Regions from separate parts of the Mesorhizobium sp. M0800 genome, predicted to be linked through region 4. Evidence: predicted binding sites of a transcription regulator. Region 4 holds the regulator's gene; each other region holds the start of a gene.
The links. Region 4 encodes LexA, which represses DNA repair genes until DNA is damaged. Its sites were predicted from a motif close to TGTTCNNNNTGTGTTCNG; they were not measured.
Positions count from the first base shown of each region.

Region 1: NKI18_RS24685 (ATP-dependent helicase) is a predicted target of LexA. The motif match lies at 3,397-3,414, and genes of this name have one in related genera.
Region 2: NKI18_RS24110 (helicase-related protein) is a predicted target of LexA. The motif match lies at 2,183-2,200, and genes of this name have one in related genera.
Region 3: parE (DNA topoisomerase IV subunit B) is a predicted target of LexA. The motif match lies at 4,158-4,175, and genes of this name have one in related genera.

Region 1 is NZ_JAMYOZ010000026.1:2,328-9,531, reverse strand. Features, by position in the region: gene NKI18_RS24705 (dienelactone hydrolase family protein) at 1-20, opposite strand, end outside; gene NKI18_RS24700 (hypothetical protein) at 206-439, shown strand; gene NKI18_RS24695 (hypothetical protein) at 449-880, shown strand; gene NKI18_RS24690 (glucose/quinate/shikimate family membrane-bound PQQ-dependent dehydrogenase) at 891-3,203, opposite strand; gene NKI18_RS24685 (ATP-dependent helicase) at 3,456-6,167, shown strand; gene NKI18_RS24680 (Panacea domain-containing protein) at 6,221-6,709, shown strand; gene NKI18_RS24675 (hypothetical protein) at 6,821-7,204, shown strand, end outside.
Region 2 is NZ_JAMYOZ010000025.1:672-7,875, reverse strand. Features, by position in the region: gene NKI18_RS24125 (acetyl-CoA C-acetyltransferase) at 1-806, shown strand, start outside; gene phbB (acetoacetyl-CoA reductase) at 911-1,636, shown strand; gene NKI18_RS24115 (hypothetical protein) at 1,669-1,968, shown strand; gene NKI18_RS24110 (helicase-related protein) at 2,366-5,770, shown strand; gene NKI18_RS24105 (RNA-binding S4 domain-containing protein) at 5,783-6,169, shown strand; gene fdxA (ferredoxin FdxA) at 6,319-6,657, shown strand; gene NKI18_RS24095 (CarD family transcriptional regulator) at 7,026-7,204, shown strand, end outside.
Region 3 is NZ_JAMYOZ010000003.1:348,862-356,065, reverse strand. Features, by position in the region: gene gcvP (aminomethyl-transferring glycine dehydrogenase) at 1-2,729, shown strand, start outside; gene NKI18_RS06480 (GGDEF domain-containing protein) at 2,802-3,971, opposite strand; gene parE (DNA topoisomerase IV subunit B) at 4,246-6,297, shown strand; gene NKI18_RS06470 (FUSC family protein) at 6,340-7,204, shown strand, end outside.
Region 4 is NZ_JAMYOZ010000004.1:91,474-98,677, forward strand. Features, by position in the region: gene gltX (glutamate--tRNA ligase) at 1-1,172, opposite strand, end outside; gene NKI18_RS07045 (ComEC/Rec2 family competence protein) at 1,269-3,734, shown strand; gene lexA (transcriptional repressor LexA) at 3,728-4,462, opposite strand; gene kynU (kynureninase) at 4,911-6,158, shown strand; gene NKI18_RS07060 (hormone-sensitive lipase) at 6,255-7,085, shown strand; gene NKI18_RS07065 (molybdopterin molybdotransferase MoeA) at 7,093-7,204, opposite strand, start outside.

The DNA of each region.
Region 1 (7,204 bases), on a different contig from region 4:
GGTCCGGCAGGTGTTGTCATGGCGCGCTCCTCGTCGGCGCCCCCTGCGGCAACATAGAGCCGAAGCTTGCCTGGTCCAGTCACGGCTGAGTGAGGCTGCCATAAGTCCCTGCACGAGGCCGTGATGCCGCGCGCCGCACTGTCGTTAAATTTTGGTCCTTTGTGGCAATGCTAAATGCACGCACCACGATGTAAAAAGAAGGGCTATGCCTTACTCGGGCCATTTGGCGAACGAGAATGGCCATTTGGCGGGAAAAGAATGCCTGATTGACGACGAAGGAATTACGCCCATGACCTTTCCCTCCCCGCTTCTGGCAAGTGGGTTCGCCCTCGCCGCTATGGCTTTGCTGGCGCTGCGGTTCACTGCCTTCACCGCATTCAAACGATCGTTGATCAAGATCCGCGCCAACCGGCACCCGGCCGCAAACACCAAAGCCTGAGGAAAGGTCATGGACGTTCAGGACATCATCAACACCGTCTCCCAGAAATCCGGTCTCAACCAGGCTTTGACGGAAAAGATCGCCGGCACGATTTTCTCGGTGCTCGAACACGAAGCGGAAGGCACGACTCTGTCCAGCTTCTTCGGCAAGATCCCGGGAGCCGACGCCCTGGCCAAGCAATATGATGTCATGGCTCCCGGCGCAGCTTCCGGTGGTGGCCTGCTGTCCTCGCTGGAGGGCGCGCTCGGTGGCGCTCTCGGCGAAAAGACCGGCGCGCTGATCAACGGCGTCGCCATACTCAAGGCATCAGGCCTCACGCTCGCACAGATCAGCCAGGCCGGCACGATGCTGGTCCAGCAGGCCGAGACAGCCGCCGGCCCGCAGCTGACCAGTGAGGTACTTGCATCGGTACCCGACCTGAAAGGGCATCTCGGGCTCTGAAGGAACTTCTCTATTTCGGCAGCGTATAGGCCATCACATAGTCGCCCGGCTTGGTACCGACCGAGCCGTGGCCGCCGGCAACGATGACGACCAACTGGCGCCCGTCGGCTACCGTGTAGGTCATCGGTGTCGACTGCCCGCCCGCCGGCAGCCGCGCCTGCCAGAGCTGTTTGCCGGTTGTCAGGTCATAAGCGCGCACATAGTCATCGACCGCCGCACCGAGGAAGGCGACGCCGCCGGCAGTGATCATCGGCCCGCCAATGCCGGGCACGCCGACCTTGAATGGCAGCGGCAATGGCGTCATGTCGTAGACGGTGCCGTTGCGATGCTTGTAGACGATCTTTCCGGTCCGAAGGTCGGCACCCGCCACATAGCCCCAGGGCGGCGCCTGGCAGGGAATGCCGAGCGGCGACAGGAACGGCTTCAATATGACTGCGTAAGGCGCACCGTCATTGCGGTTCAGGCCCTGTTCGCTGCCCTTGGTGTCGCCGGGCGGCGGCACGTCGGCGCGCGGCACCAGCTTGGAGATGAACGCCAGGTATGTCGGCATGCCGAACATCACCTGCCGGACCGGATCGACTGCCACGCCGCCCCAGTTGAAGGTGCCGAAATTGCCGGGGTAGATCAGCGAGCCCTGCAGCGACGGCGGCGTATAGCGGCCCTCATAGCGCAACTTCCGAAGCTCGATCCGGCAGGCCAACTGGTCGAACATGGTAATGCCCCACATGTCCGCGCCGGTCAGCGGTTTCGGACTGAAGCTCAGGTCCGAGACCGGCTGCGTCGGCGAGGTATGGTCGCCTTCGATCGCGCCGCCCGGCGCCGGCACTTCCTTGACCGGAACGATCGGCTCGCCGCTGCGCCGGTCGAGCACATAGAGGTCGCCCTGCTTGGTCGGCCCGACCAGCGCCGGCACCACGCCACTTTCCGTGGTGATGTCGACCAGCGTCGGCTGCGCCGGCACGTCCATGTCCCAGAGATCGTGGTGCACGGTCTGCCGCACCCAGCGCAATTGTCCGCTGTTGAGATCGAGCGCGGTGATCGAAGAGGAGAATTTCTCGTCATTGGCACTGCGTCCGGCACCGAGTTGGTCCGGCGTCTTGTTGCCGAGCGGCACATAAAGCAGCCCGAGCTTCTCGTCGACGCTCGCCGTCGACCACATGTTGGGTGAGTTGTTGGTGTAGGTCTGGTCCGGCGGCAGCGGCGTCGTCTGATCCGGATTGCCGGAATCCCAATTCCACAACAGCGCGCCGGTGTCGGCATCGTAGGCACGGATGACCCCGGACGGCTCCTGCGTCGAATAATTGTCGTTGACCGCGCCGCCGACGATGATCTTGTTGGCGACGATCAGCGGCGCCGAGGTCGAATAATAATAGCCCGGCTTCGGATATGGCATGTTGGCGAGCAGGTTCAGCGTGCCGCCTTCGGCGAAAGTCGGGCAGACCTGGCCATTCGCCGCATCGAGCGCGATCAGCCGGGCGTCGGATGTCGGCAGGTAGATGCGTGTGGCGCAGGGCTGGCCGGCGGCGACCTTGGCATCGGCATAATAGGACACGCCGCGGCAGGTCTGGTGCTGGCGGTCCTTGTTGAGCTTGACCTGCGGATCGAAGCGCCATTTCTCCTTACCGCTCGCGGCATCGATGGCGATGGCGAAATTATGCGGCGTGCAGATGTAGAGCGTGTCGGCGATTTTTAGCGGCGTCACCTGATAGGTCGTCTCGCCAATGTCGTCGGGCCCTTTCACGTCGCCGGTGCGATAGGTCCAGGCCGGCTGCAGATTGGCAACGTTTTCGGCGGTGATCTGGTCGAGCGGCGAATAGCGCTGGCCATATTGCGTGCGACCGTAATAGTGCCATTCGCCAGCCGGCACGTTGCCGCCGAGATCGGCCGTCGGCGTCACCTTGTCGGTGTTGAGTTCACCCGCAATATCCTTTGGATCGGTCGTCATCGAATAGCCGGCGACCGCAAGCGAGGCCAGCACGGCGAGGATCAGCGGCGCGCGTCCGTCGGGACCGGTAAGCCCGCGCCGCGCCCATGGCGTCAACAGCCATAGCGCGACAAGCACGATGATGCCGCCGCGCGGGCCGAGCTCCCACCAGTCGAAGCCGATCTCCCAGACCGCCCAGGCGAGCGTGCCGAGCACGATCGCCGCGTAGAGCCACAGCGCCGTGGATCTGCGCCTGTAGAGCAGCCAGGCCGCGACAAGGAAAGCTAGACCGACGATGACGTAATACCAGCTGCCCCCCAGCGTCACGAGCCAGATGCCGCCGCCGCCAACCGCCAGGCCGATGAGGAAAAGGATCAGGGAGGTGATGACCACAGCCAAGACGGTGCTCCTTCGACTGGTGCGCTCCGCGACGCGTCCATGGGCAACCCCGCATTGCGTTCCTGCCCCCACGCAACTTTCTCCGGCCCGCCTCCCCTGTCAAGCAAGCTCGGCGTTTTACGGCGCCGGCCCATCGCAAGCCCGGCGTTTTGGTTAGCGGACCCATTCAGATTGTGAGTCTACCGACTGGACAGAGAACAAAACGGAGACACTTCTGGCCTTTCGCTGCCGAATCACTACATTCGGGGGGAGATGTCCGGCTTTTCGGAAGACATGCCCTTTTTTGACGAACCGAACGCGCGGCCCGTGGCCCCGTCGGGCATTGCCGCGCGCGCCATGGCTGCCCGCAGCAACCAGAACAACGCGCCCGATTATCTCAACGGCCTCAACCCCGAGCAGAGGCTGGCGGTGGAAACCACCGAAGGCCCGGTGCTGGTGCTGGCCGGCGCCGGCACCGGCAAAACGCGCGTCCTGACCACCCGCATCGCCCACATCCTTGCCACCGGCAAGGCTTTCCCCTCGCAGATCCTCGCCGTCACCTTCACCAACAAGGCGGCGCGCGAGATGAAGCAGCGCATCGGCCTGTTGATCGGCGAAGGCAATGTCGAGGGCATGCCGTGGCTCGGCACCTTCCACTCGATTGGAGTGAAGCTGCTGCGCAGACATGCCGAGCTGGCCGGGCTCAAATCCGACTTCACCATTCTCGACACCGATGATGTCGTGCGCCTGATCAAGCAGCTTATCCAGGCCGAAGGGCTGGACGACAAGCGCTGGCCGGCCAAGCAGTTCGCCCAGATGATCGACGGCTGGAAGAACAAGGGCCTTGGCCCCGCCGACATCCCCGAGGGCGATGCCCGTGCCTTCGCCAACGGCAAGGGCCGCGAGCTCTACAAGGCCTACCAGGAGCGGCTGAAAACGCTGAACGCTTGCGACTTCGGCGATCTCCTGTGCCACCCGATCCGCATCTTCCGCGCCAATCCGGACGTGCTGAAGGAATACCACAAGCGCTTCCGCTACATCCTCGTTGACGAGTATCAGGACACCAACACCGCCCAGTACATGTGGCTGCGGCTCTTGGCGCAGCGGCCGCAATCCTCCCCCCTTGAGGGGGAGGTGCCCGCGAAGCGGGCGGAGGGGGTTGCCGCAGAAGGCACCGCTAGAGCGTCGAGCACTGCCGCCGGTAGGTCGAGCACTGCCGCACGGACCCCACCCGACCGGGCTTCGCCCGGCCACCCTCCCCTCAAGGGGGAGGGAAGCCCGCGCCTATCCACCGTCAACATCTGCTGCGTCGGCGACGACGACCAGTCGATCTATGGCTGGCGCGGCGCCGAGGTCGACAACATCCTGCGCTTCGATAAGGATTTCCCCGGCGCCACCATCATCAGGCTGGAGCGCAATTATCGCTCCACTGCGCACATCCTCGGCACGGCGTCCCACCTGATCGCCCACAATGAGGGCCGCTTCGGCAAGACGCTGTTCACCGAAAAGATCGCCGAGGACGACGAGAAGGTGCATGTCCATGCCGCCTGGGATTCCGAAGAGGAGGCCCGCGCCGTCGGCGAGACGATCGAGGCCTACCAGCGCCAGAAGCACAATTTGAACGATATGGCGATTCTCGTCCGCGCCTCCTTCCAGATGCGCGAGTTCGAGGACCGCTTCGTCACGCTCGGCCTCAACTACCGCGTCATCGGCGGCCCGCGCTTCTATGAGCGGCTCGAAATCCGCGATGCGCTGGCCTTCTTCCGCGTCGTTGCGCAAGGCGCCGACGACCTCGCCTTCGAGCGCATCGCCAACGTGCCGAAGCGCGGCTTGGGCGAGGCCACCATCCGCCAGATCCACGACACCGCACGGGCGCTGCGCATCCCGATGCTGGAGGCGGCGGCAAAACTCGCCGAGAGCGACGAGCTGAAGCCGAAGCCGCGCGCCGCGCTGCGCGAGGTATCGGCCAATTTCGAACGCTGGCAAAAGGCTCTCGAAACCACGCCGCACACCGAGCTCGCCGAGACCATTCTGGAGGAGAGCGGCTACACCGACATGTGGAAGAACGACCGCTCGGTCGAAGCACCCGGCCGGCTGGAGAACCTCAAGGAGTTGATCCGCTCCATGGAGGAGTACGAATCGCTGCGCTCCTTCCTCGAACACGTCGCACTCGTCATGGACGCCGAGCAGAATGCCGAGCTCGACGCGGTCAACATCATGACGCTGCATTCGGCCAAGGGCCTCGAATTCGAGACCGTATTCCTGCCCGGTTGGGAGGAAGGCCTGTTCCCGCACCAACGGTCACTGGACGAAGGCGGCCGCTCCGGGCTGGAGGAAGAGCGCCGCCTTGCCTATGTCGGGCTGACCCGCGCCAAGAAGAACCTGCATCTGTGGTTCGTCTCCAACCGACGCATCCACGGTCTGTGGCAATCGACCATTCCCTCACGCTTTCTCGAAGAACTGCCGGAAGCTCATGTCGATATCGCCGAGAGTGGCAACAGCTACGGCGGCTACGGCAATTCTTATGGCGGCGGCTCGTTCGCCTCGGGCCGTGGCGGCCAAGGAGCAGGAAGGCAGAATCCCTATGGCGCCTCGCGCTTCGACAATGTCGGCGCGGAAAAGGCGGGAAGCTTCTCCAGCACCTATGCGACGCCGGGCTGGCAGCGCGCTCAAGCCAACCGCACCGAGGCCACAGACCGCAATTGGGGCACGCGTTCCGGCCACCAGGTCGAGCGCATCGGCTATGGCGAGACCGACTCCGGCTACGGCGCTGGCCGCACCTCGGTCAAGGGCCGCACCATCGACGGCGAACTGGTCGCCAAATCCGTCGCCGACACGCCGTCCCCCTTCAGCGTCGGCGACCGCGTCTTCCACCAGAAATTCGGCAACGGCAACATCTCGGCCATCGAAGGCAACAAGCTGACCATCGACTTCGACAAAGCCGGCCAGAAACGCGTGCTGGACGGGTTTGTGACGGGGGCGTGAGGCATATGGAAAATTGTCTGGCACCCCAGAACAAATAGGGTACAATCGCTTGCATGGCTTACGACTCGCGGTATATTGCTAACTTGGTGCTCGATCGCGCGGATGGCGAAGGGCTGGGAATTACAAATCTTGAGATCAACAAGATAATATATTTTCTGCATTCCACATATCTAGCCAATTTTGGAGAACCGTTGATTGAGGCAAAGATAGAAGCCTGGGACTACGGTCCAGTAATTAGAGAAATATATTCGGAATTTAAATCCTTTGGGGCTGCAGATATTAGGACAAGGGCTACAAGGCTCGACTTAAATTCGTTAAAAAGAGTGCCTGTATACGAAACGATGAGCGGTTCTGATGCAAATTTCCTGTATCCGATAATTGACAAATACATGCGCTTGGGGGCGACCAAACTTGTGAACATGTCCCACGAAAAAGGCGGGCCGTGGGACCTAGTGTATAATGCTTCGGGGAGGAGCAATCCTGGAATGGAGATATCCGACGATCTCATCCAGCGATATTTCTTACGTCAAACCCGGCACTAATGAGGAACGCTCGTGCAGATAAGCAAACTTAGCAGGCCTCCCTACGCTCACAACTGGGTCCGATATGTTTTCCCCGATCGCGTTCGAACCACGAAAGAACTCGTCAGGTTCGTGACCGGATTCCCAACGACTACATATTCTGCCGCGTCGCCGATTATTCGAGATCGAATTGTCTACGGGCTCGATCGGCGCACGGCGTTAATTGCGGCAATGTCGAAGGGACGAGCAAATAGTCGTGGCATCGTCGCCGAGTATGTTGAGGCATTTTATGACTACGATGAAAAAAGGGGCTACTTCGGCAAGCCCTGTTTTGACGAAATAGTTGAGCCATTTCGAGTTGGAAAAGGTCTTGTTGTTCCTGTTAAGCCTCTAATTACAATCGTTGAAAATGGGCTTCAGGTTCCAATTTTCACTGTGGGTTGGGCGAACTTCCCATTGACTAACTGGCAAATGCGTCTACTTGCCACGATTTTCGAAGATGCCGTGTTTTCGCTT
Region 2 (7,204 bases), on a different contig from region 4:
CGCAACATCTGCGCGGTGGCGTCAAGATGGGCGACTTCAAGCTGATCGACACCATGATAAAGGACGGCCTGACCGATGCCTTCTACGGCTATCATATGGGCAACACCGCGGAGAACGTCGCTCGCCAGTTCCAGATCACCCGCGACGACCAGGACCAGTTCGCACTGGCTTCCCAGAACAAGGCCGAGGCCGCGCAGAAAGCCGGAAAATTCAATGACGAGATCGTTGCCTTTACAGTCAAGGGCAGGAAGGGTGACACAGTAGTCGACCAGGATGAATACATCCGCCACGGCGCGACAATCGATGCCATGACCAAGCTCAAGCCCGCCTTCGACAAGGAAGGCACGGTAACTGCTGCCAATGCTTCCGGCATCAACGACGGCGCCGCCGCCGTGGTGCTGATGACCGAAGCGGAAGCCGCAAGGCGCGGCATCACACCGCTGGTGCGTATCGTTTCCTGGGCGACCGCCGGTGTCGACCCGCAGATCATGGGGACGGGACCGATCCCCTCCTCGCGCAAGGCGCTGGCCAAGGCCGGCTGGTCGGTCGGCGACCTCGATCTGGTCGAAGCCAACGAAGCCTTTGCCGCGCAGGCCTGCGCCGTCAACAAGGACATGGGCTGGGATCCGGCCATCGTCAACGTCAATGGCGGCGCCATCGCCATCGGCCATCCGGTCGGCGCCTCGGGCGCCCGCATCTTCAACACGCTGGTCTACGAAATGCGCCGCAGAGGTGCCAAGAAAGGTCTTGCCACGCTGTGCATCGGCGGCGGCATGGGTGTTGCCATGTGCGTGGAAGCATTGTGATGAGATAAGCGATACGAATAGGATGCTGGCGCAAAGCGAGTAGGGAATAGAGGGCAAACCCCACCGCTTCAACGCTCAGTCATCTGCATTTCCCGGGAGGACATATGACAAAGGTTGCAATCGTCACAGGCGGGTCGCGCGGCATCGGCGCGGCGATATCGGTCGCCTTGAAAAGCGCCGGCTATTCGGTCGCCGCAAACTACGCCGGCAATGAGGAAGCGGCGGCAAAGTTCAAGGCCGCGACCGGCATCCCGGTCTATAGATGGTCGGTCGCCGACTACGAGGCCTGCGCCGCCGGCATCAAACAGATAGAGGCCGATCTCGGTCCCGTCTCGGTGCTGGTCAACAATGCCGGCATCACTCGCGACGCGATGTTCCACAAGATGACGCGCGAGCAATGGAAGGAGGTCCTCGACACCAACCTTTCCGGCGTCTTCAACATGACGCATCCATTGTGGGGCGGCATGCGCGACCGCAAGTTCGGTCGCATCATCACCATCTCCTCGATCAACGGCCAGAAAGGCCAGGTCGGCCAGGTCAATTATTCGGCCTCGAAGGCCGGCGATATCGGCTTCACCAAGGCGCTGGCCCAGGAAGGCGCGCGCGCCGGCATCACCGTCAACGTCATTTGCCCCGGCTACATCGCCACCGAGATGGTCAAGGCAATGGACGAGAAGGTCCTCAACGAGCGCGTCATCCCGCACATCCCGGTGGGCCGTCTCGGCGAGCCGGAGGAAATCGCGCGCTGCGTCGTCTTCCTCGCTTCCGACGATGCCGGTTTCATCACCGGCTCGACCATATCAGCCAATGGCGGCCAGTACATCGCCTGATCGTTTATCTTTACGTTGAGACAGATACGCGCTTGGACGAACGGGCCTGCAAAACGGCCCGTTTCTATAGCGGTCTTCCCGTTGCAAGATCTCGATGCGGCACGCTGCCCCAATCCGGCACGCAAAGGTTAACGGCCGCTGCGCAGCCTATGCAAAAACCGCCCGGCAGCCTGTGGATTCTCGGTGGAAAAGCTGTTCACAACACAACATGTTGCGGTGAACAAACCAAGAAACTTTGCCCATCGCTGATTCGTCGCCGATTCGTTCCGGCTTTGAGCGGAACGTTAACGGCGAGTGCTGAAAACACCATTGAAATGATTAAAGCGCGTTAGGAAACATCAATAATTTCATAACGTTGTGCGAAGCAGATTGGCCGGCCACGACCATTCACCGGCAAAGGTTAACCGCAGTGCTCGCTTGGATGCCGCTTGCATAAATCGGGCCAGTTTCCGTGATTCAGCATGTGGTGAGATTCGCCGAAAGAAAACCCAGATGTAGCCGTGAACAAACCCTGAATCAGCGCGAGTCAGTGATTCGTCGCTGATTCGTTCCAGACTCGTTCCAACTGTTAATCGGGAACAGATTTGAGGCTCGAACGAACCAATCGGCCTGCCCTCGGCACATTCCGCTTTCGCTTCGCGCCCGAAATCCCTATGTGTCGCCTGTCATACGCGGCCAATATGGGCGCGCTCCCGACAATGCGAGGCGGAGAGCCTTATTTCCAGGCCGATGAACATCCATCCGAAACACACTGAACCGCTGATCCTGTCGGGTCGAGACGTGACGGCCGTGCTCGGCCCGACCAACACCGGCAAGACCCATCTCGCGATCGAGCGCATGGTGGCGCACGAAAGCGGCGTCATCGGCCTGCCGCTCAGGCTGCTTGCCCGCGAGGTCTATACGCGCGTCTGCGAGAAGGTCGGCGCCCATAAGGTTGCGCTCATCACCGGCGAGGAAAAGATCCAGCCGGCGGGCGCGAAATACTCGGTCTGCACCGTGGAAGCGATGCCGCGCGAGACCGACGCCGCCTTCGTTGCCATCGACGAGGTCCAGCTCGCCGGCGATCTCGAACGCGGCCACATCTTCACCGATCGCATCCTGCATCTACGCGGCCGCCAGGAGACGCTGCTGCTGGGTGCGGCCACCATGCACGGCATCCTGCAGCGCCTGCTGCGGGGCGTGTCGGTGGTGACCCGGCCACGCCTGTCGCATCTTGCCTATGTCGGCTCGAAGAAGCTGACCCGCCTGCCGCGGCGCACCGCGATCGTCGCCTTCTCGGCCGACGAGGTCTATGCTATCGCCGAGCTGATCCGCCGCCAGCAGGGCGGTGCCGCCGTCGTGCTCGGCGCACTCAGCCCGCGCACCCGCAACGCCCAGGTGGCGCTGTTCCAGTCGGGCGACGTCGACTACCTCGTCGCCACCGACGCCATCGGCATGGGCCTCAACCTCGACCTCGACCACGTCGCCTTCGCCCAGAATCGCAAATTCGACGGCTACCAGTACCGCAACCTGACGGCGGCCGAGCTCGGCCAGATTGCCGGCCGCGCCGGCCGGCATCTGCGCGACGGCACCTTCGGCGTCACCGGCCAGGTCGATCCGCTGGATGATGAACTGGTCAACAAGATCGAGGCGCATGATTTCGATCCGGTGAAAGTGCTGCAGTGGCGTACCGCGCATTTCGATTTCGCCAGCCTCGATGCGCTGAAGCGCTCGATCGAGACCAACGCCCCGGTAGAAGGCCTGACGCGCGCACTGCCGGCAGTAGACGCGCAGGCGCTCGAGCATCTGTCGCGCGACGAGGACATCCGGGCACTCACCACCGATGCCAGGCGCGTGGCGCTGCTGTGGGAAGCCTGCGCGCTGCCCGACTACAGGAAGATCGCGCCGGCCCAGCATGCCGACTTGATCGCCTCCATCTACATGGACCTTGCCAGGCACGGCCATGTCGACGAGAACTACATGGCCGAGCAGGTGCGCCGTGCCGACACCACCGAAGGCGACATCGACACGCTGTCGCACAGGATTGCCCAGATCCGCACATGGACCTTCGTCTCCAACCGGCCCGGCTGGCTGGCCGATCGGGCACACTGGCAGGAAAAGACGCGCGAAATCGAAGACAGATTGTCGGATGCGCTGCATGAGCGGTTGACGAAACGTTTTGTAGACCGCAGGACTTCGGTCCTCATGCGGCGCCTTAGAGAAAACACGATGCCTGAAGCCGAAATCAGCCCAACCGGAACCGTCCTCGTCGAAGGCCATCACGTCGGCGAGTTGCAAGGTTTCCGCTTCACCGCCGACCAGAGCGCCGGCGGCGAGGATGCCAAGGCGGTGCGGGCGGCGGCGCAGAAGGCGCTTGCCGCCGAGTTCGAGGCGCGGGCCGAGCGTTTCGGCGCCTCTGCCAATGGCGACATTGCGCTGGGTTCGGATGGCACGCTGCGCTGGATCGGCGCCCCGATCGGCACGTTGGTTGCCGGCGAAGACGCTTTGAAGCCGCGTCTCGTTCTGCTCGCCGACGAGCAACTCACCGGCCCGGCCCGCGACAAGGTTGCGGCGCGCGCCGAGCGCTTCGTCAATTTCCAGATCGAATCCCTGCTGAAGCCGCTGGTCGACCTCAAGAATGCGGAGCAGATCACCGGCATAGGCCGCGGCATTGCTTTCCAGCTCGTCGAGCATTTCGGCCTCATCAACCGTCGCGACATCGCCGACGAGATGAAATCCCTCGACCAGGAAGGCCGCGCGGCGCTTCGCCGTCTCGGCGTGCGCTTCGGCGCCTACCATGTCTTCGTGCCGGCGCTGATCAAGCCGGCGCCGGCCGGGTTGATAACGCTGCTGTGGGCGCTGAGGAACGACGGCAAGGACAAGCCCGGCTTCGGCGATGTCGTCCACGCACTGGCCTCCGGCCGCACCTCGGTGGTCATCGATCCGACCTTCGACAAGACCTTCTACAAGCTGGCGGGCTACCGCAATCTTGGCCGGCGTGCTGTACGCGTCGATATTCTCGAGCGGCTGGCCGACCTGATCCGGCCGGCGACCAACTGGAAGCCGGGCCTCGGGCCTCGCCCCGACGGCGCCTATGACGGCCAGTCCTTCATGGTCACGCCGCCGATGATGTCGATCCTCGGCGCCACCGCCGACGACATGGAAGAGATCCTGAAGGGTCTCGGCTATCGCGCCGATGCCAAACCGGCGGCCGAGGTCAAGGCGCGGCTCGACGCACAGGACAATACCGCGCGTGAAGCTGCCGCTGCAAAGCAGGCGGCGGAAGAGGCAACGCGAGTCGAGCAGGCTAGGATGGCGGAAGCGGCTGCCACGGCAGAGCCGCCGGCGGAGCCGTCCGAGCCCGTGTCGGAAGCGGCCCCTATGGCGGAGGCTGCGGCCGAAGCCGTGACCGAAGCTGCGGCAGAGCCTGTCGCGGAAGACCAGCCGCAAGCGCCAATCGAAGTCACGCAGGAGACCCGGCCCGCCGCCGAAGCGACTGCTGAAGCGCCTGCGGAACCAGCGGCCGAGCCAACGGCGGAACTTGGGGCGGAAACTGAGGCTGCGGCACCGGCAGAACCGCCGGTTTCAGACACTACGGAAGCATCGCCGGCCGAACCTGCAGCGACGGCAGGAGCCGTCGCCGGCGAAGCTGCTCCAGAAGCCGAGGAGCCAAAACCCATCCTGTTATGGCGGCAGGGTCGTTTCGACCAGCGCCCGCGTCATCGCCAGCATGACAACCGCCCCCGGGACAATCATCGGGACAATCGCGCGCGCAATGGTCAAGCTGCGCCGGACAGCCGCAGCGATGCGCCGGTAGATGCCGGCGGGCAACCGACGCCGGGCGACCGGCCCGCCCGTCAAGGGCGCCACGATCAGCGCGACGGCGCCGGCAAGCCGCGCTTCGATCGCAGCAAGTTCAAGCCGAGGCCGCAAGGCGAGGCGGCAGATCAGCGCGCCGGCAAGCCGCAAGGTGAACGCCCGGACCGGCGCGAAAACCGGCCCGACTGGAAGGCTGGCCGGCAGGACGGCAAAGGCGGCGCACAAGGCGCAAAGCCGGCGTTCCCGCCAAAGCCGCGTGAGGAGCGCCCGGTCCGCTTCGACCCGGACTCGCCTTTCGCCAAGCTCGCCGCGTTGCGCGACCAGCTGAAGAAGTAGGCTGCTCGTCCGATGGTCACTGATGCCCGCCAGCGCATCGACAAGTGGCTGTTCTTCTCGCGCGCGGTAAAATCGCGCACGCTGGCAGCCAAGCTGGTTGTCGCCGGACGCGTCCGCATCAATCGCGACAAAGCAGCGCAGGCCTCCGATACGGTCCGGCCGGGCGACGTTTTGACCATCACGCTGGAGCGGCGGATCTTCGTCTGGAAAGTCCTTGGCACCGGCGTACGGCGTGGCCCGGCCGAAGAGGCCCGCCTGCTCTACGAGGACATGTCGCCGCCCCCCGCGCCCAAGGGCGAGGCGCTTCCGGATGCGGTGCCGCCGTTGCGCGAGGCCGGCAGCGGTCGCCCGACGAAGAAGGAACGCCGCCAGACCGACCACCTGCTCGGCGACGATTGAGCAAAGGTCGAACGCCCGCTTTGCCGGCCTTCCGGAATTCCATTCCGGAAACCGCGGCCCCGCTGGCAGGGGCCGCCCTTGCCACCAGCGGACAAAGGCGTTACCTCACCAAAAAAGCCCAATAAAATGGGACGTCCCGGAGCCGACCAATGACCTATGTCGTGACCGACAATTGCATAAAATGCAAATACATGGACTGCATCGAGGTCTGTCCGGTCGACTGCTTCTACGAAGGTGAGAACATGCTCGTCATCCACCCGGACGAGTGCATCGATTGCGGCGTCTGTGAACCGGAATGCCCGGCCGACGCGATCAAGCCCGACACCGAGTCGGGCCTCGACAAATGGCTGCAGATCAACACCGAATATGCCGAGAAATGGCCCAACATCACCGCCAAGAAGGAGCCGCCGGCCGACGCTAAAAATTTCGATGGCGAAACTGGCAAGTTCGAGAAATATTTCTCCGCCGAGCCCGGCGAAGGCGACTGACGAGCCTGCCGGCTGCGGCGGCCTGACGCCGCGTAACAGACGTGATACATTAACTGCCTTGACAGGCGGCGACGGCGCGTGGCCTTCGCGCGTGCAGCAAAACCTTGATTCTTCCGACTTTTTGTGTTACATCAACCAAACATGCCGGTGACACAACGTCGATTTATGGCGCAAACGCCCCAAATCACTGAAAGGTGAATTTCTCAATCCGGACCAGAGCGATCTGGGGCAGGCGGTCGCAATGTTGCGATGTGCCGGTCCTGGCCTTTCCGGTGAGTTCATCGTTGTGTGGCTAAGGACCGGTCACCCCGGTCGCACGAGTTCGGGCCGGCACGATGCCGGTACCACAACAAGGAGTTCAGGGCGTAATGGCAACGATCACCCCGCAGAAGAAGTCCACCGCAGCGCGCCACGGTTTCAAGACCGGCGAGTACATCGTCTATCCGGCGCATGGTGTCGGCCAGATCGTCTCGATCGATGAGCAGGAAGTCGCGGGCCACAAGCTGGAGCTGTTCGTCATCGACTTCCAGAAGGACAAGATGCGCCT
Region 3 (7,204 bases), on a different contig from region 4:
GCGTTCCTTCGGTCGAGACCCTGATCAGCCAGGCAGTGCCGAAGTCGATCCGGCTCGACCGGCCGCTGGCCCTGCCCGGGCCCGCAAGCGAAGCGGAAGCGCTGGCCGAGCTCGCGGCGACGATGGCAAAGAACACGGTGCTGAAGAGCTTCATCGGTGCCGGCTATCATGGCGTCCACGTGCCGCCGGTGATCCAGCGCAACCTGTTCGAGAACCCGGCCTGGTATACGGCTTACACGCCTTACCAAGCCGAGATCAGTCAGGGCCGGCTGGAAATGCTGTTCAACTTCCAGACGCTGGTGACGGAACTGACCGGCCTGCCGGTGGCATCGGCCTCGCTGCTCGACGAGGCGACGGCGGCGGCCGAAGCGGTTGGCATCGCGCTGCGCCATCATCGCGACAAGCGCACCAAGGTGGCACTGGCCGGCACGCCGCACCCGCAGACGCTGGACGTCGTGCGCACGCGCGCCGAGCCGCTTGGCATCGAGGTCGACGGCGAGGTGATCGACGACAACACCGCCGCCCTGCTGGTTTCCTGGCCCGATACGTTCGGCGTCTACGGCAATCACAAGGCAGCAATCGACAAGGCCCGCGCGGCCGGCGCGCTGGTCGTCTTCATCGCCGACCCGCTTGGCCTGACGCTGACCGATGCGCCGGCCAGGCTTGGCGCCGACATCGCCGTCGGCCCGATGCAGCGTTTTGGCGTGCCGATGGGCTTTGGCGGGCCGCACGCCGCCTATTGCGCCGTCTCCGACAGGCTGACGCGGCTGATGCCCGGCCGGCTCGTTGGCCAGTCGACGGATAGCAAGGGCCGTCCTGGTTATCGCCTCGCTTTGCAGACACGCGAGCAGCATATCCGCCGCGACAAGGCGACCTCCAACATCTGCACCGCACAGGCGCTGCTCGCCAATATGGCGACGGCCTATGCGATCTGGCATGGCCCTGCCGGGCTGCAGGCGATTGCCGGCCGCGTCCACACGCTGGCCAACCGCCTGGCTGCCGGCCTCAAGGCAGCAGGCGTTTCGGTACTCGGCGAAAGCCGCTTCGACACTGTGACCGTGGAAATGAAAGGCAGAGCCGGCGCCATCGCCGCCGCCGCCGAGAAGACCGGTCGGCTGCTGCGCGTCATCGACGCCGACCATGTCGGCATCAGCTTCGACGAGACCTCCACTGAAGGCGATCTGGAGGCACTCGCAGCGCTTTTCGGCGCCAAGGCCGGCGTTGCCGCAGGCAGTTCCATGCCAGGAAAACCGCGCGGCAAGGAGCTCCTCACCCAGCCCGTCTTCCGCGAAAACCACTCGGAAACCGACATGATGCGCTTCCTGCGCCGGCTGGCCGACAAGGACCTGGCGCTCGACCGCGCCATGATCCCGCTCGGCTCCTGCACCATGAAGCTCAACGCCGCCGCCGAAATGATGCCGGTGAGCTGGCCTGATGTCGCCAACCTGCATCCCTTCGCGCCGGCAAACCATTCGACAGGCTATCGCGCCATGATCGAGGAGCTGGAAGGCTGGCTGGCCGAGATCACCGGCTTCGACGCGGTGACCCTGCAGCCCAATGCTGGCAGCCAGGGCGAATATGCCGGGCTGCTCGCCATTCGCGGCTATCATCTGTCGCGCGGCGAAGGCCATCGCACCGTCTGCCTGATCCCGTCCTCGGCGCATGGCACCAATCCGGCAAGTGCGGCCATGGCCGGCATGAGCGTCGTCGTCGTGCGCTGCACCGAGGACGGCAATATCGATACGGCCGACCTGCAGGCCAAGGCGGCCGAGCATGCGCACAACCTTGCGGCGCTGATGTTCACCTATCCTTCGACGCATGGCGTCTTCGAGGAAGGCGCGCGCGACCTTTGTGCCCTCGTCCACAGCCATGGCGGCCAGGTCTATTTCGACGGCGCCAACCTCAACGCGCTGGTCGGCCTCGCCCGTCCCGGCGATATCGGCGCCGATGTCTGCCACATGAACCTGCACAAGACCTTCTGCATCCCGCATGGCGGCGGCGGCCCCGGCGTCGGCCCGATCGGCGTCAAGGCGCACCTGAAGCCATATCTGCCCGGCCACGTCACCGAAGGCTCGGCCCATGCCGTGGCGGCGGCACCGTTCGGCAGTGCCTCCATCCTGCCGATCACCTGGATGTATATCCGCATGATGGGCGCTTCCGGCCTGAAGCAGGCGACCGAGACGGCGATCATCTCCGCCAACTATGTGGCGACGCGGCTCGGCGAGCATTTCCCCCTGCTTTACAAAGGGCGCAACGGACGCGTTGCGCATGAATGCATCCTCGACACCCGCGTGCTCAAAGACAGCGCCGGCATCAGCGTCGACGATATCGCCAAGCGGCTGATCGACTATGGTTTCCATGCACCGACCATGTCTTTCCCGGTGGCCGGCACACTGATGGTGGAGCCGACCGAGTCCGAGCCCAAGCGCGAGCTGGATCGCTTCTGCGAGGCGATGATCGCCATAGCCGGCGAAGCAGCCAAGGTGGCGAAGGGCGAATGGCCGTTGGGCGACAATCCTCTGGTCAACGCGCCACACACCGCCGCCGAGGCGTTGGCCGGCCAGTGGACCCATCCCTATTCGCGCCTGGAGGCGGCCTACCCCGCCGGCGATGCCGACACGGCGGCAAAATACTGGCCGCCGGTGTCGCGCATCGACAATGTCGCCGGCGACCGCAACCTTGTCTGCTCCTGCCCGCCGCTGTCGGAATATCTGGGTGCGGCGGAATAGATCATGATCCCGAAAAGTGGAATCCGGTTTTCGGACAAGATCATGGGTCTAACAAGAAGATAGAAACCTCAATCAGGCAGAACGCAAGGCCGGCCCGTCGGCCTTGCTCGCCCGGTCCCGGACGACGACGCGATTTCGCCCGGCGCGCTTTGCCGCATAGAGTGCTGCGTCGGCTTCGGCCAGCACATCGTCGAGACCGGTGCCGTTTGTTCCGCCAAAGCCGATGCCGCCGCTGACTGTGCTTCGCAACGGACCGAGTTGGGTGGCCACGACTTCCGTGCCGAAGGCGACGCTGATCTTGCTCGCAATGTCATAGGCCTTCTCTTCCGTCATCCGCGACATGACGAGCACGAATTCCTCGCCGCCCAGCCGGAAGGCGTCGACGCCGGTCCGGGCGTATTTCCTGATGACGGCGGCAAAGCGGCACAGAACCTGGTCGCCGACTGGGTGACCAAATACGTCGTTCGTCCTCTTGAAATGGTCAAGGTCGAACATGGCGACGGACATGAACGGACCGAAGACCCGCTCGCCGTAGAGTGCCGTCAACGCCCGCCGATTCATTAGCCCGGTCAATGGATCGGTCATCGTCTCGGCCTTCAATTCGATCTGCGCCTGCAAATGGTGCAGGGAGAGCGTCAATGCGCCGAGCCCGGTCATGCAGGCGACGGCCACCACGGAATTCACCCGCTCGGCCCAATTGTCGGGCGCAACACCCAGCACCCATTGGCCCTTGACCAGCAGGACCGCGCCGCAAAGTCCGAACGACAGGGCACAGACGCCGCTCAGGAAGGAGACGACCAGCAATATCCGGCGATCGTGACCACCCTCAATCCAGAACATCGCTCCGATGAGCGAGAGCAGCGCCGTTACCGTTGCGTAGGTGACAATAAAGCCGACACCATCAAATCCGAGATACGTCGCGCCCGCGCAAACAGCCATCGCAACCAAGGTCGGCAAGATGGCTCGCCTGTAGTCGCCTATGCCGAGATATTGCATGGCCGACAGGCAGATGATCAGGAAGCCGAGGCTGAGAAGCACAAGCACGATCTGGCAAAGCCAGGCGCTTGGATCCCTGGTGTAATGCCAGAACAACACGACATGTGCGACCAGCACGAGAATGCCGCAGGCCACCGTCAGCACAAAGCGTGCCTGTGGCGCGGTGAACCAGATCGCAAACATGGTGATGCTAAGGCACGTGCCCGACAGCGCCGCCGCGAGCAGGAGCGAACTGTAATCCAACATGCTTAAGCGACAGCCTCTTGAGGGTTCCGCTGCATTCTAGGTCAGCGACAGTCCGCAAATACCGTTTTTTTAGCCAATCTTGCGGCGTAACCTTCGGACAGGGTTTACAAAGCGTCGATGCTCCAGGCTTCGACCCCATTTCCGCCGCTTGGTTGTCGAATGGTTTTGCAGTAAGAGGCCCTGTCCTCGAACGTAACAGGAACCTCCGTCGCCTGCCCGCAAAAAGCGTGGCAGTATCGGGTGGTGATTCGCAGCATCGGAATCCAGGACCGGCATGGACGACAATAACGATCTTTTCGCCAAATTGGACAAGCAGCCGCAACCGGCTCGCGCCGCCGCGCGCCCGGCCGACCCGCTGGTGCAGGCGGCGAAGCGGCCGGCGCCCCGCGACGCCAGCGAGAGCTACAGTGCCGCCGATATCGAAGTGCTGGAGGGGCTGGAGCCGGTGCGCCGCCGCCCGGGCATGTACATTGGCGGCACCGACGACAAGGCGATGCACCATCTGTTCGCCGAGGTCATCGACAATTCGATGGACGAGGCGGTCGCCGGCCATGCGACCTTCATCGATGTCGAGCTTTCCGCCGACGGATACCTGTCCGTAACCGACAACGGCCGCGGCATTCCGGTCGATCCGCACCCGAAATTCAAGAAGCCGGCGCTCGAACTCATCATGACGACGCTGCATTCAGGCGGCAAGTTCGACAGCAAGGTTTACGAGACGTCCGGCGGCCTGCACGGTGTCGGCGTTTCCGTGGTCAACGCGCTGTCCGACCATCTCGAGGTCGAGGTCGCGATTGGGCGCAAGCTCTATCGCCAGCGCTTCTCGCGAGGCGTTCCGGTGACCGCCCTGGAGCAGCTCGGCGAGGTGCACAACCGCCGCGGCACGAAGATCCGCTTCCATCCAGACGAGCAGATTTTCGGCAAGGGTGCTGCTTTCGAGCCGGCGCGGCTCTACCGCATGGCGCGGTCAAAGGCCTACCTGTTCGGTGGTGTCGAAATCCGCTGGACCTGCGATCCCTCGCTGATCAAGGAAAAGGACACGACGCCGGCCAAGGCAGAATTCCATTTTCCGGGCGGCCTCAAGGATTATCTGAAAGCCTCGCTCGGCGACGAATTCCAGGTCACCCGTGAAATGTTTGCCGGTAAGAGCGAGAAGCAGGGTGGCCACGGTTCGCTCGAATGGGCGGTAACCTGGTTCGGCGGCGACGGTTTTATCAATTCCTATTGCAACACCATTCCGACCGCCGAAGGCGGCACGCATGAGGCCGGCTTCCGCAACGTCCTGACGCGCGGCTTGCGCGCTTATGCCGACCTGGTCGGCAACAAGCGCGCTTCGATCGTCACTTCCGAGGATGTGATGATCTCGGCGGCGGGCATGCTGTCGGTGTTCATCCGCGAACCGGAATTCGTCGGCCAGACCAAGGACAGGCTGGCGACGATCGAGGCGATCCGCATCGTCGAAAGCGCTATCCGCGACCCGTTCGACCACTGGCTGGCCGACAATCCGCAGGAAGCTTCGAAACTGCTCGAATGGGTGATCGCGCGCGCCGACGAGCGGGTGCGCCGCCGCCAGGAAAAGGAAGTGTCGCGCAAGAGTGCGGTGCGCAAGCTGCGCCTGCCCGGCAAGCTCGCCGACTGCACGCAGAATGCCGCCGCCGGTGCCGAGCTGTTCATCGTCGAGGGCGATTCGGCCGGCGGTTCGGCAAAGCAGGCGCGCGACCGCGCCAGCCAGGCGGTGCTGCCCCTGCGCGGCAAGATCCTCAACGTCGCCAGCGCCGGCAACGACAAGCTTGCCGCCAACCAGCAGATATCCGACCTCATCCAGGCGCTTGGCTGCGGCACGCGCTCGAGATACCGCGACGAGGACCTGCGCTACGACCGGGTCATCATCATGACCGATGCCGACGTCGACGGCGCCCATATCGCCTCGCTGCTGATCACCTTTTTCTATCAGGAGATGCCAAGCCTGGTCCGCGGCGGCCATCTCTATCTGGCGGTGCCGCCGCTCTATTCGATCCGGCAAGGCGGCAAGGTCGCCTATGCCCGCGACGATGCGCACAAGGACGAACTCCTGCGCACCGAATTCACCGGGCGCGGCAAGGTCGAAATCGGCCGCTTCAAGGGGCTGGGCGAAATGATGGCCGCCCAGCTCAAGGAAACCACCATGGACCCGAAAAAGCGCACGCTGCTGCGGGTCGACGTTATCGATGCCGAGGCGGCGACCAAGGATGCGGTCGACGCATTGATGGGGACCAAGCCCGAGGCCCGTTTCCGCTTCATCCAGGAACGCGCGGAATTCGCCGAGACGGAAGTGCTGGATATCTGAGCTCCCGCCGCTAGCTTGGCCTTCTGAGCTGGAGACGAGCACTTGACCTGGGCGCGGCTGAAGGACGATATCGGCACGCGGATCGCTGGCCTGACGCGGCCGACGCGCTCGGACTGGATCTTTGCCCTGCGCACCGTTTCGGCCGGCCTCATCGCGATTTTGGCCGCCTATGCGCTGAAGCTCGACCACCCGCAATGGGCGATGATGACGGTGTTCATCGTCGCACAGCCGGTCGCCGGCATGGTGCTGGCGAAGGGGTTTTATCGTCTCCTCGGCACGCTTGCCGGCGCGCTGGCGGCGATCGGCATTACCACTGTTTTCGATGCCAACCCGTGGTTGCTGGTTGCAGTTCTTGCCGTCTGGATCGGCATCTGCTCGCTGGTCTCGTCGCTGCTACGCAATCCGGAAGCCTATGGCGCGGCGCTTGCCGGCTACACCGCGATGATCATCGGCCTGCCGGCTTTCGGCCAGCCGCACCTCGTCATCGATCTCGCCGTGGCGCGCTGCGCGGAAATCGTGCTTGGTATCGTCTGCGCTGCGCTGACCAGCCGGCTGATCCTGCCGAAACTGGCTGCCGACGCCATCATCTCAAGACTGAAACGCAGCATTCTCGACCTGGCGGCCTATGCGGACGGCGCTTTTTCCGGCGGCGATGCGGAAAAGCTTGCCGGGCTGCACCGCAAGCTGATCGGCGACGTCCAGACGCTCGGCGAGATGCGCACTTACGCAAGGCTGGAGGGGCCGAGCCTCGCCACCCGCGCCTATCCGGTCCGGCGTACCATCGGCCAGCTTCTGTCGGCCCTGTCAGCGGCGCGTGCGCTGCATGCCCACGCCGCGCCGAAGAATGCAGCCCTCATCCCCGTTCGCGCCGAGTTGCAGGCCGTTGTCGGCGAACTGGTAGCCAAGC
Region 4 (7,204 bases):
AGCAGCGCCGCCGCCTTCTCGTCGACCGGCAGCGGCCGCTCGACGAAAAGGAATGCAGCCCCTTCAACAAGTTCGACCAGCGTCTTGGCGCGCTCCTTCAGGCCCGGCAATGCGGCAAGCAGTTGCGCCCTGCGTCTGTCGTCGAGGCGCGCCGCGATTGCCGGGCCGCCTTCAAGATAGGGCAGAGTGGCGATGAAGATGTCGAGCAGCGCCGCGTCGTTCATCCGGCGCATATGCACGCCGTTAAGCGCCTCGAGCTTGGCGAAATCGAAACGGGCGGCGCCCTTGTTGACGTCGCCAATGTCGAACCATGCAATCATGTCGGCGATCGACATGATCTCATCGTCGCCGTGGCTCCAGCCAAGCCTCGCCAGATAGTTGAGCAGCGCCACCGGCAGGTAGCCCATGGCGCGATAGGCTTCGACGCCAAGCGCGCCGTGCCGCTTCGACAGCTTGGCGCCGTCGGCACCGTGGATCAGCGGGATATGCGACATCGACGGCACCTCCCAGCCCATGGCCTGATAGATTACGGTCTGGCGTGCGGCGTTGGTCAAATGATCGTCGCCGCGGATGATGTGGGTGATGCCCATGTCGTGATCGTCGACGACGACGGCATGCATGTAGGTGGGATTGCCGTCCGAGCGCAGAATAATGAAATCGTCGAGATCCTTGTTGGGAAAGCGCACGTCGCCCTGGACGCGGTCATGCACCACCGTCTCGCCGTCTGTCGGCGCCTTGATGCGGATCGCCCCCTTGGCGCCGGGCGGCGCCTCCGACGGGTCGCGGTCGCGCCAGCGTCCATCATAGCGGGGAGGCAGCCCCTTGGCCCGTGCGCTCTCGCGCATTGCCTCTAGCTCGGCAGGCGTCGCATGACAATAATAGGCCTTGCCCATACGAACGAGCTCCTCGGCCACCTCGCGATGGCGCGGCGCGCGCTCGAACTGCGAGACAGGCGCGCCGTCCCAGGTGAGTCCGAGCCAGGAAAGTCCGTCGAGAATGGCTGCCGTCGCCGCATCCGTCGACCGCTCACGGTCGGTATCCTCTATACGCAGCAGCATCGTGCCGCCCGTATGCTTGGCGTACAGCCAGTTGAACAGCGCCGTGCGCGCGCCGCCAATGTGCAGATAGCCGGTGGGCGAGGGGGCAAAACGGGTGACGACCTTATCGGGCATGGAACTCTCAGGCGGGCGAAGGAAGTGGGTTTGCGGACTTTCGCGCGTTGCGCGTTCATGTAGCATAGGAGGTCGAGGGCGCAAGGGGCAGACCCGATGGCTGTGCGAGGCCGAGGTGCGGGCGAGGGCGAGGACGCGGTCAACGGCGTCAGCGAACGCTTGCTGTTTGCTGCTCCCCCGCCTGTCCTGCCGGCACCGGCATTGCTACCCGCTCCGCGCTTCGATGCTCCGTCGCTGCCGGCCAGCGACCCAGCAACGGTTCTCGTGCCCGCGGGCGAGCCCATCGTACGCCTGCCCAGGCGTTTCCGCCTCCCGTCACCGTCCCGTATCCGCAACAGCGTAACCTCGGCAGCCGGCCTGGAACTCGACCGCGGCATCGCCTTCCTGCTGGTGCCGGTGTTCCTCGCATGCGGGGTGGTCGTATATTTCGGGCTGTCGGTGGAGCCGGCCTTTCCACAGCCGATCGCAATCGCGCTCCTCGCGGCCCTTTGTGCCGTCGTCTCGCGGTCATGGCCCAGGACGCGCCTGTGCTTCATGGTGGCGCTGCTCTGCGCGCTTGGCGTACTTGCCGCCAAGTTCGAGACATGGCGTGTCGGAACGCATATGCTCGGTTCCGAAATCTCGACGCGGCTGACGGGTCGCGTCGTATCGTACGAGCCCATGGCGAGCGGCCGCATCAGGCTGACAATCGATGTGATCTCAACCGCCAGGCCGACACTGCGCTACATGCCGGAACGGGTCCGCGTTTCGGCGATGAAGATACCGGCTGCGCTGACCGCCGGTTCCGAGATCACCGGCTATGTGCGGCTGCTGCCGCCGACCGGCCCGGTGCGGCCCGACAGCTATGATTTCTCCTTCGACAGCTATTTCGCCGGTATCGGCGGCAGCGGCTTTTTTCTCGGCAATCCGAAAGTCGTGTCGTCGGGCAGCATGCCGCTTGCCGCGCAGCTTTCTTCCGCGATCGAAGACGCGCGCGAATCCATCGCCGACCATATCCGCAGCCGCATCGGCGGCGCCGAGGGCGAGATTGCTGCTGCGCTGATCGTTGGCGTGCGCGCCGGCATTCCCGAGGAGATCAACGAAGCGATGCGGCGCACCGGCATCTACCACATCATCTCCATCTCGGGGCTGCATATGGCGTTGGTCGCCGGCACCATCATGGCGCTGCTGCGGGGTGCCTTTGCGCTGTTTCCCGATTTCTCATCGCGACGGCCGGTCAAGAAATATGCCGCGGCCGCCGCGCTTTTTTCGATTGCGGCCTACCTCGTCTTTTCCGGCATTGTCGTGGCGGCCGAACGCAGCTTCATCATGCTGGCGGTGATGCTTATCGCCGTGCTGTTCGACCGGGCCGCGCTCACCATGCGCAACCTGGCGATCTCGGCCATCGCGGTCATCCTGGTGTCGCCGCACGAGGTGGTCGGTCCGAGTTTCCAGATGTCCTTCGCCGCGACGGCGGCCCTTGTCGGCGCCTATGCAGGCTGGTCCGATTACCGCGCCGGCAGGGCCACCACGCCGCCGCCGCGGCGGTCGCCGCTACGCTTTGCCACTCGAAAGGTCCTGCTGGGCATGTGCGGTCTGGCGATGACCTCGATCATTGCAGGGAGCGCCACGGCGCTTTTCGCCATATGGCATTTCCAGCGCGTGGCGCCGCTCAGCCTGTTCGCCAATCTGGCCATCATGCCCATCGTCTCACTGGTCGTCATGCCTTTCGCCGTGCTCAGTGCGCTGGCGATGCCGTTCGGCGCGGATGGCCCTTTCCTCTATGTCATGGGCAAGGGGCTGACGGCGATGATCGCCCTGTCCGGGTGGATCTCGGAGCGCTCGCCGATCGATGCGGTCGGGCTGATTTCGCTGAGATCCGTCCTTCTGGTGACGATCGCCCTCGTCATTGCCAGCATGGCGACGACCTGGTTGCGGCTGGCGGCACTTCCTTTTGCGCTCGCCGGCTTGCTGACGACAACGCAGACACGCATACCCGACGTATTGGTCTCGGAGGACGCACGGCTGGTCGCGCTGCCGATCGGCAGCGGTGAACTCGCGGTCAACCGGGCACGCCCGAATGAGTTCACCATCGACAACTGGAAACGCGCGCTCACATCAGAGGCTATCGTCGCGCCGGAAACACCTGGAAAGAACGACCCGCAATTCGACATTGCCGATCCGGCCGACCTACCGCCGGGCATGCCGTTCATTTGCACGGACGGCCTCTGCCTTGCCAGGCATCCATCCGGCGCGATCATCGCGCAAGCCAAGGACCGCGATACTGCGCGGCCAGCCTGCGCCTTTGCCAGCTTGATCGTCATCGACGACGCCACCGCCCATAACCCCTGCTACTACGACCGGCTGGTCCTCGTCGTCACCAAACGGCAACTGGCGCGCGCGGGAAGTGCCGCCGTCTACTTCGATCCACAAGCGGCAACGCGCGCCGAAATCCGTTTCGCGGTCGAAAAATCATACCGGCCCTGGCACGTGCAGCGGAAATTTTCACGCGCGACGCGCGGCCTGCCCCCATACCGCAGGGCCGACAATCCAAAAGCCGGCGCCAAGGGCGCAACTCAGTAGCGGCGGATCAGCCCAACGAGCTTGCCCTGCACCTTGACCCTGTCTGGTCCGAAGATGCGCGTCTCGTAGGCTGGATTGGCGGCTTCCAGGGCGATCGAGGCGCCCTTGCGGCGGAACCGCTTCAGCGTCGCTTCCTCCTCGTCGACCAGTGCCACCACGATCTCACCGGGGCTCGCCGTATCGGCATTGCGGATGATCACCGTGTCGCCGTCGAAAATGCCGGCCTCGATCATCGAGTCGCCTTTGACCTCGAGCGCATAATGCTCGCCGCCCATGATCATATCCGGCGGCACCGAAATCGAATGCGTCTGGTGCTGGATGGCGTCGATCGGCACACCGGCGGCGATGCGGCCCATCACCGGGATCGAAACGGCGGCGACGACATCGTCGTCATTTCCGGCTGCGGGCACGCGCGACGATGTCGGCTTGCCTTGCCGAGGACCGCCTTGCCCAAGACTGCCCTGGATGACACTCGGCGAGAACTTGCGTGCCGCATTGAGGCCGGGGGCGATCGAGTCAGGCAGGCGCAGCACCTCCAGCGCACGGGCCCGGTTGGGCAAACGGCGAATGAAGCCGCGCTCCTCCAGCGCCGTAATCAGCCGGTGGATTCCGGATTTGGAAGCCAGGTCGAGCGCTTCCTTCATCTCGTCGAAGGAAGGCGGGATACCGCTTTCCTTCAACCTTTCGTGGATGAACATAAGCAGTTCGTGTTGTTTGCGTGTCAGCATAGCGACCCCCAACAGAATCAGAAAAACAAACCCAGAACAAACACTATCTGTTCCAGTTGTGTTCCGCAACTGTTTAAAGTTTAATGAATGCGTTAAGGCTCGGGAAACAAACGACGTCCCCTACCGGCGTACCGCATTTTCATCGCCGCGAGCCTCATCGCCTTGATTCTGCTTTCGTTTTGCGCCCTTCTGGCCTCCTAGAAGGCGGCACTGGCATCGGCCGTCGGTCGGCAAATGGCACGGAAGTGAACCCGTATCGACTGTGCGGTTTGGTCAATGCACCGTGAACGAAACGAACTCAAAACGCCAACCTCGGGTTAAGTCCCGGTTTCCATCGCCTGGTCAGGCTGCTTCTCGCCGGTGGAGCCTTGCTGCGCGCAACCAGGTAATGGAAGAACAGTCGATGCGTGTCCGGCGTTGCGTTGGATCTTGGCGGAGCAGACAAATCATGACAGGAATTCCCGATCTCGTGGCCATAAAGGCGATGGATGCCGCGGATCCGCTGCGCGCGATGCGCGACCGCTTTGTGTTGCCGCAAGGAGTGATCTATCTCGACGGCAATTCGCTAGGAGCTGCTTCACGTGCCGCTTTCGATGAACTGCACAAGGCCGCGACCGAAGAATGGTCGCATGATCTCATCCGCGCATGGAACACGGCCGGCTGGTTCAACATGCCGCTTGAACTTGGCGACCAGCTCGGGCGCCTGATCGGTGCCGCGGCCGGCCAGACGGTGGTCTGCGACACGACATCGGTCAACATCTACAAGCTGCTGCACGCCGCCATGGCCATGCGACCGGAGCGGCAGGTCATCGTCGCCGAGGGCGATAGTTTTCCGACGGACCTCTACATGGCTGAGGGTGTGGTTTCGACGCGAAAAGATACGCTGCTGCGCCTCTCGGGGGTCGACGCGCCGACCATCGAAGAGCTGATCGACGAACGCACCGCCGTGGTGCTGGTCAACCACGTCAACTATAAGTCGGGCGAACTGCGCGACATGCCGGCGCTGACGCGCAGGGCTCAGGAAGCCGGGGCGATGATCGTCTGGGATCTCTGCCACACCGCCGGCGCGATGCCAGTCGAGCTCGACAAGGCAAACGCCGATTTTGCCGTTGGCTGCACCTACAAATATCTGAATGGCGGCCCGGGCGCGCCTGCCTTCATCTATGCGGCTGAGCGGCATCTTTCCGACATCCAGCAGCCGCTCACCGGCTGGTGGGGCCATGCACGGCCCTTCGCCTTCGAGCCAGGCTATGCGGCCGGCACCGGCATCCGCCGGTTTCTGTGCGGCACGCAGCCGGTCTTGTCGATGCGCACGCTGAAGGGCGCGCTCGACATCTGGAACGATGTCGACATGACGGCGGTGCGCAAGAAGAGCATCGCGCTGGCGGATCTGTTCATCGAGCTTGTCGAGGCAAAGTGCGGCACTTACGGGCTCACGCTCGAAAGCACGCGCGATGGGGAAAAACGCGGCAGCCAGATTTCATTCATGCATGAGCATGGCTACCAGGTCATGCGCGCGCTGATCGAACGTGGCGTGATCGGCGATTTTCGCGCGCCATCGACCATGCGCTTCGGCTTCACCCCGCTCTATGTCGGCTATGCCGATGTCTGGCAGGCCGTCAAAGTGCTTGAGGATATCCTGCGCACCGGTGCGTGGAAGGATGCGCGCTTCGCCATCAAAGCAGCTGTCACTTGAGATTGATGCGAGAGCTGGAATCGTGAGGCTGGCGACGACGCGCCGCGCGATGCTCACGGCTACGTTGCAAGGCCATATTGCCAGGGAGGGCGCAGGGTGTTCGAACGTCACATTGCCGATTGGGACAACGCCTATGCCAACGGCGCCAACGTAGCCGGCAGCGATCGCTGGCCGGCGGCCTGGATCGAGCCCGCGCGGGTTTTCCGCGACGTGCTTTCGACCGAGGGCAGGGCGCGGCTCGACATGGCCTATGGCGACAACCCACGCAACCGGCTCGATCTTTTCCTGCCGGCCATCAAGCCCAAGGGACTCGTGGTGTTCGTTCATGGCGGCTACTGGATGGCATTCGACAAGAATTTCTGGTCGCATCTTGCCGCTGGCCCTGTTGATCGCGGCTATGCGGTGGCGATGCCGTCCTACACGCTCTGTCCGCAGATACGCATTGGCGGCATCGTCAAGGAAGTCGGCGCGGCGATCGGCAAGGCGGCGGCGATGGTCCCAGGGCCGCTGATGCTGACCGGGCACTCGGCCGGCGGCCATCTTGTTAGCCGGATGGTTACGGCGACGACGCCGCTGGCGCCCGAAGTCGTCCGGCGCGTTCGTCACGTGGTGTCGATCTCGGGGGTGCATGATTTGCGCCCGATCATGCGCACCGGCATGAACAAGACGATCGCGATCGATGAGGCCGAGGCGCAGGCCGAAAGCCCGGTGCTGCTGCGCCCGATGGACAAGGCCCGCCTGACCTGCTGGGCCGGCGGCGGCGAGCGCGCCGAATTCCTGCGTCAGAGCGCGTTGCTGGCCAACATCTGGATCGGCCTGGGTACCGCGACCAGCTCGGTCGTCGAGCCTGACCGGCATCATTTCAACATCATCGACGGTTTGGCCGATCCAGACCATCCGCTGACCCGGACCTTGATCTCGGAGTGAGGCAGGTTCAGCGTAGCATCAGCACGTCGCAGGGGGAGCCCGCCGCCGCGGCAGGCGCGAACGGCGCGCGAACGATCAGCCCGTTGGCATCGGCCAGCATTTTCAGCATCGAGGAGTCC